DNA from 3 places in the Rhodoferax sp. PAMC 29310 genome. Region 2 is predicted to be linked to each of the others. Evidence: riboswitches for the same ligand, from Rfam matches in the RefSeq annotation. Region 2 holds a riboswitch; each other region holds the start of a gene.
What was found. A riboswitch is a leader RNA that binds a small molecule or an ion and turns the genes downstream of it on or off. The one in region 2 is predicted to bind thiamine pyrophosphate.
Positions count from the first base shown of each region.

Region 1: it holds a riboswitch for thiamine pyrophosphate, as region 2 does, so the genes downstream of both, J8G15_RS05480 (FAD-dependent oxidoreductase) here and J8G15_RS20930 (thiamine ABC transporter substrate binding subunit) in region 2, are expected to answer to the same signal.
Region 3: it holds a riboswitch for thiamine pyrophosphate, as region 2 does, so the genes downstream of both, thiC (phosphomethylpyrimidine synthase ThiC) here and J8G15_RS20930 (thiamine ABC transporter substrate binding subunit) in region 2, are expected to answer to the same signal.

Region 1 is NZ_CP072852.1:1,176,558-1,179,831, reverse strand. Features, by position in the region: gene J8G15_RS05490 (thiazole synthase) at 1-773, opposite strand, end outside; gene thiS (sulfur carrier protein ThiS) at 787-984, opposite strand; gene J8G15_RS05480 (FAD-dependent oxidoreductase) at 991-2,067, opposite strand; TPP riboswitch at 2,227-2,332, opposite strand; gene J8G15_RS05475 (NAD(P)/FAD-dependent oxidoreductase) at 2,359-3,274, opposite strand, start outside.
Region 2 is NZ_CP072852.1:4,508,925-4,512,198, reverse strand. Features, by position in the region: gene J8G15_RS20935 (iron ABC transporter permease) at 1-652, opposite strand, end outside; gene J8G15_RS20930 (thiamine ABC transporter substrate binding subunit) at 657-1,694, opposite strand; TPP riboswitch at 1,754-1,851, opposite strand; gene J8G15_RS20925 (GGDEF domain-containing protein) at 1,897-3,274, opposite strand, start outside.
Region 3 is NZ_CP072852.1:2,046,715-2,049,988, forward strand. Features, by position in the region: gene thiC (phosphomethylpyrimidine synthase ThiC) at 1-1,830, opposite strand, end outside; TPP riboswitch at 1,953-2,053, opposite strand; gene J8G15_RS09320 (NRAMP family divalent metal transporter) at 2,203-3,274, opposite strand, start outside.

The sequences.
Region 1 (3,274 bases), 1.3 Mb from region 2:
GGTTGCGCCGATGCTTGTTCGGCCATGGTGCCACTCAGATAGGCATCCCGCCCTGCCTGTGTCGCCGCGGAAAAAGCCCCCGCCATGGCGACCGGGTCCAGCGCCAGTGCGACAGCGGTATTGAGCAAGACACCATCAAAACCCCACTCCATAACTTGGCAAGCATGGGATGGTCGCCCTAGTCCGGCGTCCACAATCATGGGGACTTGAATGCGACTGCGCAGTGTTTGCAGCGCAAACGGGTTGATCGGCCCTTTGCCGGTGCCAATGGGCGCCGCCCACGGCATGATGGCCTGGCAACCCGCGTCCACCAAGCGCTGGCAAAGCACCAAATCATCAGTGCAATAGGGCAGCACTTTGAAACCGTCCTTGATCAGTCGGCTGGCTGTGTCGACCAGGTTGAGCGTGTCGGGTTGGAGTGTGTAATCGTCCCCAATGAGTTCGAGTTTGATCCAATCTGTCCCGAACACCTCACGGGCCATGTGCGCTGTGGTGATGGCCTCCTGTGCACTGTGACAACCGGCGGTGTTGGGCAGCACTGGCACGCCCAATTGGTCCAGCATCTCCCAAAAGCGGTTGCCACCTTGTTGCTCCCCCGAGGTTTGACGTCGCAGGGAGGCTGTCAACATGGCCGGTTGTGCTTTGAGCACGGCGTCGAGCAATACCTTCGGGGACGGGTAGCGTGAGGTGCCGAGCAGCAAGCGACTGCTGAAGGTCTCTCCGTAAAGAACAAACGGGTCTTCAAAGTGGCTTGAACTGAGGTTTTGTGCCATGGCTGTGTATCCGTTATCCACCGGTGACCGGCGCAATGATGTCGATGCGGTCATTGGCCTGTAGGCGCCAGTGGTGGTATTGCGACTGGGGCACAAACTGAAGATTGACGGCCGCCGCAAAGGGCGGCTGAGCCTGGATGCAGGCCACCGCGTCTGCCAGGGTCGCGGGTTCAGACAATTCATGCGGCAACTGATTAATCGATATCTTCATAGGCACTTAATAAGTGGTTTGGACGGAAAGAGACAGGCGCGTAGACAGGGGCGAAGAGTCGTTGCGTATCAACTCGATCACCACATCCATGACCGCCGGAGCGATCAGGTAGCCGTGGCGGTACAAGCCGTTGATCTGCAACACTCGATCGGCGCTGCGTCGAATGACGGGCAAGTTGTCAGGCAAGGTGGGGCGGCACTGGCTGACCAGATCCAGAATGCGGGCCTCGCCAAAACGCGGGTCTACCGAGTAGGCGGCGCTGAGCAGTTCCAGCGCCGAGCGCACGGTCATCGGAGAGGTGTCGTTGGATTCAATTTCTGTTGCCCCGAGCAAAAATATGCCATTTTCTTTCGGTGCAATGTAGATGGGATAACGGGGGTGAATCAGGCGGGTGGGGCGTCTGAGCTGGACTTCTTTGGCTTCCACCGTGATGATTTCACCGCGCACCCCGCGCAGCGCTGTCCATTGCGGCTGCGCCCCCAACCCACGGCAGTCCAGCACCCAGTCCGGCTGGCCAGGCTGGCCCGGATTAAACTCTTCGACCAACCGTGGGCTGTGCCAGTTGAGTCTGACGTTGAGGCGCTGGAGTTGCTCCAACATGGCCGCCAGCAGTTGATGGTTATCGAGCTGACCCTCTCCCGGCAGGTAAATTCCTTGCGAGAATCGACCGTCCAGAGACGGCTCAAGTTGGGTGACCCCTTGTGCGTTCAGCGTTTGCATCGCTGGAAGGGACGGGATCAATTTTTGTGTGATCGCCATTTGGCGCTTGAATCGCTCTGCATCTGCACTGTCCTGTTGATGCCATAGCACCAGGGTGCCTTCTTGCTGAAAGTAAACCGGCTGTCTCAGCTGGGCGATCAACGTTGGCCAACGAGTCAAGGCATAGATGCCCATTTGAACCACATTGGGCTCAGTCACCGCAGATTCCGCCAGCGGGGCAAGCATCGCGGCGGCAGCGCGTGCTGCCGATTTCTCTGCTTGCGGGCCGCCGGCGTCGAACAAATCAATTGTGTGGCCCTCTCGCGCAAGTTGACAGGCCAGTAGTCGACCCATCAGGCCAGCGCCCAGAATGACGAACTTCATGGCGTGCAGCAGCGGTTAGGCGTGCCCTGATCACCATGGGTTTGTAGGAAATGAGAGTTCTGAAAACTCGGTTGTGCCATCAATTGCTCCACGCAAAAAGTTGGCAGGTGAGCCCTATCAGGATGAGGTCATGCATTGCCAGAGAATGTGGCAACCCCCATGAAACCGGACATGCTTCCCTGCGCGAGGATTACCTCAATCAGGTTCAAAGGGACTTTCTCAGTCGTTCTGCCGTGATGGCAGGGCAACACCCCTAGCGAATGTGCTTTTCAGAGCACCGGTGAATTCTACTTAATCGAACACGGGCGATTCGACGCCCAATACTTTGTGCAGCTTGGGACTGGTGGTGGTGTACAGCAAAAAGACTTTCTTCTCGGGCACGATGATGGGCATGGCGCCAAAAGCCGCCAAAGCACACTCATGAAAGCCGCACAGAATCAGCTTCTTCTTGCCGGGATACACATTGATGTCTCCCACCGCAAAGATGCCGGGAACACTGGTTGAAAATTTCTCGGTGTCCACTTTGAGTTGCTTGCGTTCAATGTCCAGGCCCCAGTCGGCAATCGGCCCGAGTTTTGGGCTCAGGCCAAAAAAGACCAGCAGCATATCCAATGGCACAACCCGGGTCACGGCGTCAACCCCGGTGACTTTCGCCCCAGTAAGGCGTCCGTCTGCTTCTTCGTAACCTGTGACCTGGCCGACCATGAATTGCATCTCTTGAGCCTCACACAGCGCCCGCATCTTGGCGATGTTGGCCGGTGCCGCCTGAAAGGCGTCTCGGCGGTGAATCAGGATGACGCTTTCGGCTTTGTGCGGCGTGTCTTTGACGAATTCCAACGCCCAGTCCAGCGCCGAGTCACCGCCGCCCACAATCACCAGGTTTTTCCCGGCAAAGTCTTCAGGATTTTTGACGTTGTAAAAGACTTGTGTATTTTCAAAGGCGGGCAGGCCCTCCACCTTCAAGGTGCGAGGCTGAAAGGCGCCTACACCAGCGGCAATGAAGATGGTTTTGGTTAGAAACCGGACGCCTATGGATGTTTCAACGAAGAAACGCCCATCGTCCTGCTTTTGAACCGTGGAGACTCCCTGGCTGAAGTGGAACGTGGCTCCGAAGGGCTCAATTTGCTTGAGCAGTCTGTCAGTCAACTCTCTGCCAGTGCATACGGGCACAGCAGGAATGTCGTAAATCGGCTTGTCGGGGTACAAC
Region 2 (3,274 bases):
CAAACCCGGCAAAGCAGTACAAAAAAACAAGGCACAGGCTGGAGGCCAGCCAAGGGGCAATGGCGGGCCACTCGATCCGCCAAAAGGCTCGCCAAGGTGTGGCCCCAAGCGAACGGGCGGCAGCGACTTGGCGGGCGCTGACCTGATTCAACGCGTCCACTCCCGCACGCACCACCAGGCAAAGATTGAAAAACAGATTGCCATAAAGCAGCAACCAAGGAGTGTTTTGCAGCGAGACACCTAGCCAGCCACTGAACACCCCATGCGGTCCCCACAAGGCCAGCACACCGAGCGCCGCCACCAGCGTCGGCACCACAAACGGCAGCATCAGCAAGCGCAGCACCAGCCGACGCAGCGGAAATTCAAAACGGGCCAACACCCAGGCCACTGGCAGGCCCAGCACCAGCGCCAGCACACAGGTGACGCCGGCTTGCGCCAGCGACCAGAACACCCGCCAGCGCAGGTAGTCGTCTTGCCAGACGGACCACAGCGAGACATTAGCGGTCTGGCCGAACTCAGGCGCCCCGCTCCACCCTTGCCATGCCAGGCGGGCCAGTGGCGCGACCAGCATCAGGCCCAGCGCCAGCAAGGGCAGCGCGGCCAGCATCCCGCGCCCGAGTCGCGACTTGAAGGTCATCGCGCCGGGCATCATGGATCTACTTCAGAACGACTTGCGTCCAGCGGCTGACCCACTGGCTGCCTTTTTCGGCAATGGTGTCGGTGCCCATGCTCTCAAATGTCGTCGGCTCTTGCGCATGGCGCATGACTTCGGCACGGGGCGTGCTGCTTTGGGCCGGGTACATCCACATGGTGGTTTGCAAGGCTTCCTGCACGGGGGCCGAGCGCATGAAGTTGATGAACTTCAAGGCAGCTTCCCGCTGCACGCCACCTTTAACAAGCGCCACGCCTTCCACTTGCTGGAACACGCCGCCCTTCAGAGACAGCGAGCCAGTGGGCGACTCGGTGATTTTTTCCTTGCTGTAAAACACCTCCGCTGCCGGGCTGGTGGCATAGCTCACCACCAGCGGGTAGGCGCCACCGTTCCGGCTGAACTCGGTGTAATAAGCCTCGCTCCAACCTTTGGCAACTTTGACGCCGTTGGCGCGCATCTTGGCCCACCAGTCATAGGCTTTTTCTTCCCCCATGCCGGCAATGGTGGCCAGCATGAAGGCATAGCCAGGGCTGGACGTGGCCGGGTTTTGCACCACCAGCCAGTTGCGGTAGGCGGGCTGGGTCAGATCGTCCAGTGTTTTGGGCAGGGCTTGCCCGCTTTTGGCAACGGCCGCTTTGTCGTAATTGAGGGTGACGTAGCCATAGTCCACCGGCACCACCAAGGCACCGAATTGTTTCTCAGCGCCGGCCACAGTGCCTGCCAGCGCTGGCAGGCCATGGGCCTCCAGCACGTTGGCGGCCTGCGCCTTGGCGACGAGGGCGTTGTCGATGCCAAACACTACATCAGCCACGGGTTGGGCGCGGGTCAGAATCAGTTTATTCAGCATCTCACCCGCGTCACCGCCTTTGATGACGCTGAGCTTGAGACCGCTTTGGGTTTCGAACTGGGCCAGCATGGGCTTGGGCAGGGAGAAAGAGCTGTGCACCATCACGCGCAACTCGTTGTCGGCGGCGTTGGCCGGGGCTGCCAAGGTCCAGGCCGCCAGGGCGACCGCTCCAAATACAAAAATCCGCTTGTTCATTGCTTCGTCTTTCATTGCGCCGTCGTGGTGGCGTCAAAAAAGGGACGAGTCTCGTGACAGCGGACCTTGTTTCACGCTCCCTACGCTGGCATGACCCAGATCAGGTGAGTGGGGTATTTCTCAGTCCGCTTCTCAGCAGACACCCCCGGTGAACTTTCGATTGTAATTGCCCGGCAATTCCGCGGCGCGCCTTTGCGGATGCTCAACCCGCGCCCGTCGCAAGCACAACGCAATCGCCACCTCTCGCCTTGGATTGGTACATGGCTTTGTCTGCACTTCGGGACAAGGAGACATTGCTGTCACCGTGGTCAGGGAAAAGGGCGACACCGACGCTGGCTGAGATGTTCAGATCCAAACCGTCGAGTTCAAAACGTTGATTCAAGGCGGTCCGGATTTTTTCAGCAACCACCAGCGCGTCGCGTACCTGTTCGATGGCCGGCAACAACACCACAAATTCGTCGCCGCCTAAGCGTCCAACGGTATCCGCCTCGCGCACACAACCAAGCATGCGCGTTGCCACACCCTTCAAAAGCCAATCACCCACATGGTGACCGTGGCGATCATTCACGGCCTTGAAGCCATCCAGGTCCACAAACAGCACCGCCATTCGACCGCGGTCCCGACGAGACTGAGACACGGACTGGTTCAGCCGGTCATTGAACAAAGCCCGATTGGGCAAGCCGGTCAACACGTCATGCTGGGCGAGATGTTTGAGCGACTGCCGGCTCTCGTTCAACTCACGCAAGTTCTCAACAATGGTGCTCTGCATCTCGTTGAGACTGCGTGCTAGCAGACCTATTTCATCCTGGCGGGAAGATGGCAGCACACTGATGGACTGCGACCGTGAAAAGCTGCCCACCGCTCTGACCATCGACTTCAATGGCCCAGTCACCAGCCGCGACACCACGGCTGCCAGAGCCAAGGCCAAGGCGGCCAGCACCCCAATGATTTGAACGGTGTTCCAACCCATCTGATTCGCAGCGTGGACTACCTCCGGCAAAGGCCGGGACAATCCCATGATCACAAATCGCTGCGCTGACGCATCGCCGAACGGCAAGCGGACAAACGCACTCACCAAACCGCCATTACCAGACTCAGCTTCCTCGACACGGGCCACGACTCCGCTCTTATGACCGGCGATGAGGTCGGAGACCAAGGGAAACGAATCCTGAATCAATACCCGGCGCCCGGTCTCAAACCCAAAGGTCTGCGAGGCATCAGGGTGGACCAGAAAATCACCCCAGCGATTGCTGAGATAGACCTGATAGGAGGCTGGCAAATCAAGCCTCAGTCGATCAAACACGCTGTTCAGGTCCAGATTGATCACGATCAGCCCTTTGACGGCGCCGTCTGGCCCAATGATGGGGGCCGCGACCCGCACCGTGGGCTGATCCATTCCCGAATGGGCGCCCTTCTCATGATTGAGCCGAATATCAGACACGTTGACCTCACTGGAACCCAATCTCACGGTATTGAACACATAGGGAAAATGCGCTTTTTCCTGAAGCGAGGAGCCGCTCACTTGCGTCAACTTGTCGTCATCGCGATCCACCCGAACTTGCTCCAACCCGTACTGGTCA
Region 3 (3,274 bases), 2.1 Mb from region 2:
GAACTCTTCTGACTTGGCGTCCATGCCTTCAGCCAGTGCCTGCTCGTCCGTCACACCTTTGATCTTGGCGTACTCCCGTACCTCTTGCGAAATCTTCATGGAGCAGAACTTGGGTCCGCACATGGAGCAGAAATGCGCCACTTTGGACGAGTCTTTTGGCAGGGTTTCGTCATGGAAGTCACGTGCGGTGTCAGGGTCCAGCGACAGGTTGAACTGGTCCATCCAGCGGAACTCAAAGCGGGCTTTGGACAAGGCGTCATCACGGGCGCGCACGCCGGGGTGGCCCTTGGCCACGTCGGCCACGTGGGCGGCGATTTTGTAGGTGATGATGCCGACCTTCACGTCGTCACGGTCAGGCAAACCCAGGTGCTCTTTGGGCGTCACGTAGCACAGCATGGCGGTGCCAAACCAACCAATCATCGCCGCGCCAATGCCGCTGGTGATGTGGTCGTAGCCGGGTGCGATGTCGGTGGTCAGTGGTCCCAGTGTGTAGAACGGGGCTTCGTGGCAGTGCTTGAGCTGCTCGGTCATATTGGCCTGCACCATGTGCAGGGGCACATGGCCAGGGCCTTCGATCATGACCTGCACATCTTGCTTCCAGGCTTGCTGTGTCAACTCACCCAGGGTGCGAAGTTCGGCAAACTGGGCTTCGTCATTGGCGTCCGCGCCAGAACCGGGGCGCAAGCCATCGCCCAGCGAGTAACTCACGTCGTAGGCCTTCAAAATTTCAGTCATCTCATCAAAGTGGGTGTAGATGAAATTTTCTTTGTGGTGGGCAATACACCACTTGGCCATGATGGAGCCCCCGCGTGACACGATGCCAGTCATGCGTTGGGCGGTGAGGTGGATGAAGGCCAGGCGGACACCCGCGTGCACGGTGAAGTAATCCACGCCCTGCTCCGCCTGCTCGATGAGCGTGTCACGGAAGATTTCCCAGGTCAGGTCTTCGGCCACGCCGCCTACCTTTTCCAGCGCCTGGTAAATCGGCACCGTGCCAATGGGCACGGGTGAGTTGCGCAGAATCCAGTCGCGGGTAGTGTGGATGTTTTTGCCAGTGGACAAGTCCATGACAGTGTCTGCGCCCCAGCGGATCGACCACACCAACTTCTCAACCTCTTCCTCAATGCTGGAGGTGACCGCCGAGTTGCCAATGTTGGCGTTGATCTTGACCAGAAAATTGCGCCCAATCGCCATCGGCTCGATCTCGGGGTGGTTGATGTTGGCCGGAATAATGGCGCGACCACGGGCGATTTCATCACGCACAAACTCAGGCGTCATCACGCGGGGAATGCTGGCGCCAAAACTGTTGCCCGCCAGGCGCGCCTCGCGCTCGGCATTGCCGGTGTACTGGGCCATCCATTCGAGCTTCTGGTTCTCGCGAATGGCCACGTACTCCATCTCAGGGGTGATGATGCCTTGACGGGCATAGTGCATTTGAGACACACTGCCACCCGCTTTCGCACGGCGCGGCTGGCGCTGCAGGCCGGCCGCTTGGGCGCGCAGCAAGGCCAGCGTTTCGGTCTCGCCGTTTTTCAAGCCATCGTCCAATGCGTAAGGGGTACGGCCCGTGTACAGCTCGGTGTCGCCGCGCTTCTCAATCCAGCTGGAGCGCACGGTGGGCAGACCCTGGCGCACGTCAATGTGGGCGGTGGGGTCGGTGTAGGGGCCCGAGGTGTCGTACACAGAGACAGCTTCCCCGTTGGTTTGCATGATTTCGCGCATGGGAACATGCACATCGGACTGCGCGCCGGGCACGTAAATTTTGCGCGAAGCCGGCAAGGGCTTGCGGGAAAGGCTCAGTAACTGAGTGAACTTGTCGGGGGCATTCATCGCGTGTTCTCCTGAAAGGTGGGCCAAACGCTCCGGAGAAGAGCCGTCAACCAATCACGCGAACCAGGGAGGACACACCACGGCCCAGAAATAGCCCGAAGAAAATTCGGGTGGGCGCACAAATATCAGGTGTTTTGCTCTTCTTACGCCGGTATTAACCGGATCAAGTTCGCGGGTCTGGTAATCCATCTCAGCGCTACTTAGCGCACCCCGGGCAAGGCGAAGTCTAAGCGATGATGGCCGGGCTGGCGCGCGTTCGACTTGACTCGCCGGAGATTTGCTATAATTTTAGTAGCACTTTACGCAGATCAGACAAGGGCTGCAAGCACTTTTTACTTAAAACAATTTTTTATTTCAACGATCAACCCAAAATTACAGGCTGGTCAGGCCCAGCAAAATCACGGCCACCCCCATGACCAACGTGGCCGCCCAGCCAAAGAATCGGTGACGCTGGCTGATCGTGAGCTTGCCCATCAGGCGCTCTGACTGACCAATCCACATCAACGCGGCCATGATGGGGACCGAGATCACGCCATTGACGATGGCGCTCCAAACCAAGGCCTGAATCGGGTCAACCTCCAGATAACCAATCAGCGACCCAATGCCGGTCGCAGCCATGATGATCAGGTAAAAACCCCGTGCCTCTTTGAAGCCATGCGAGAGACTCGCCTTCCAGCCATAGAGTTCACTCACCGCATAAGCCGCCGAACCTGCCAACACCGGCACCGCCAACAGGCCGGTGCCAATAATGCCCAGCGCGAACAGGGCAAACGCAAACTCACCCGCAATAGGGCGAAGCGCCTCGGCCGCTTGCGCCGACGTTTGAATATGGGTGATGCCCTGCATGTTCAGCGTCACGGCGGTCGCCACCACAATGCACAAGGCAATCACGTTGGAAAACGTCATGCCGAAAAAGGTGTCCTGCTTGATGCGAAACAAATGCTCCGCCGCATATTCAGGGTGCGCTCGCAGGGCCTGCGACTCGGGCCGACGGTTGTTGTCCTCCACCTCCTGAGCGGCCTGCCAAAAGAAAAGATAGGGGCTGATGGTGGTGCCCAGAACGGCTACCACCATCGCCATGTATTCCTTGAGCGACAGATCAGCCGGGAAAAACGCCCAGGGCTGCAGAGACTCCTGAATCAGCCGGTGAATCGGCACCGACACACTCAAAATCACCGCCACGTAGGCAAACAGTGACAACGTGAGCCATTTCAGCAAGCGAACCGTTCGTTCATAAGAAAAAATGACCTGCGTGGCCATGCAAAAAGCGCCAAACCCAAACACATAGACCGCCAGCGAGCCCCCTATCAGCAGCCGAACCGCCTCGGCCATGGCCCCAATGTCAGCGGCAATGTTGATCGTATTGGCCACCACCAGCAAACCCACTAACACCGTGGTCAGCCAACGGGGAAACAACTCGTCGATATTGGCCGTCAAACCGCGA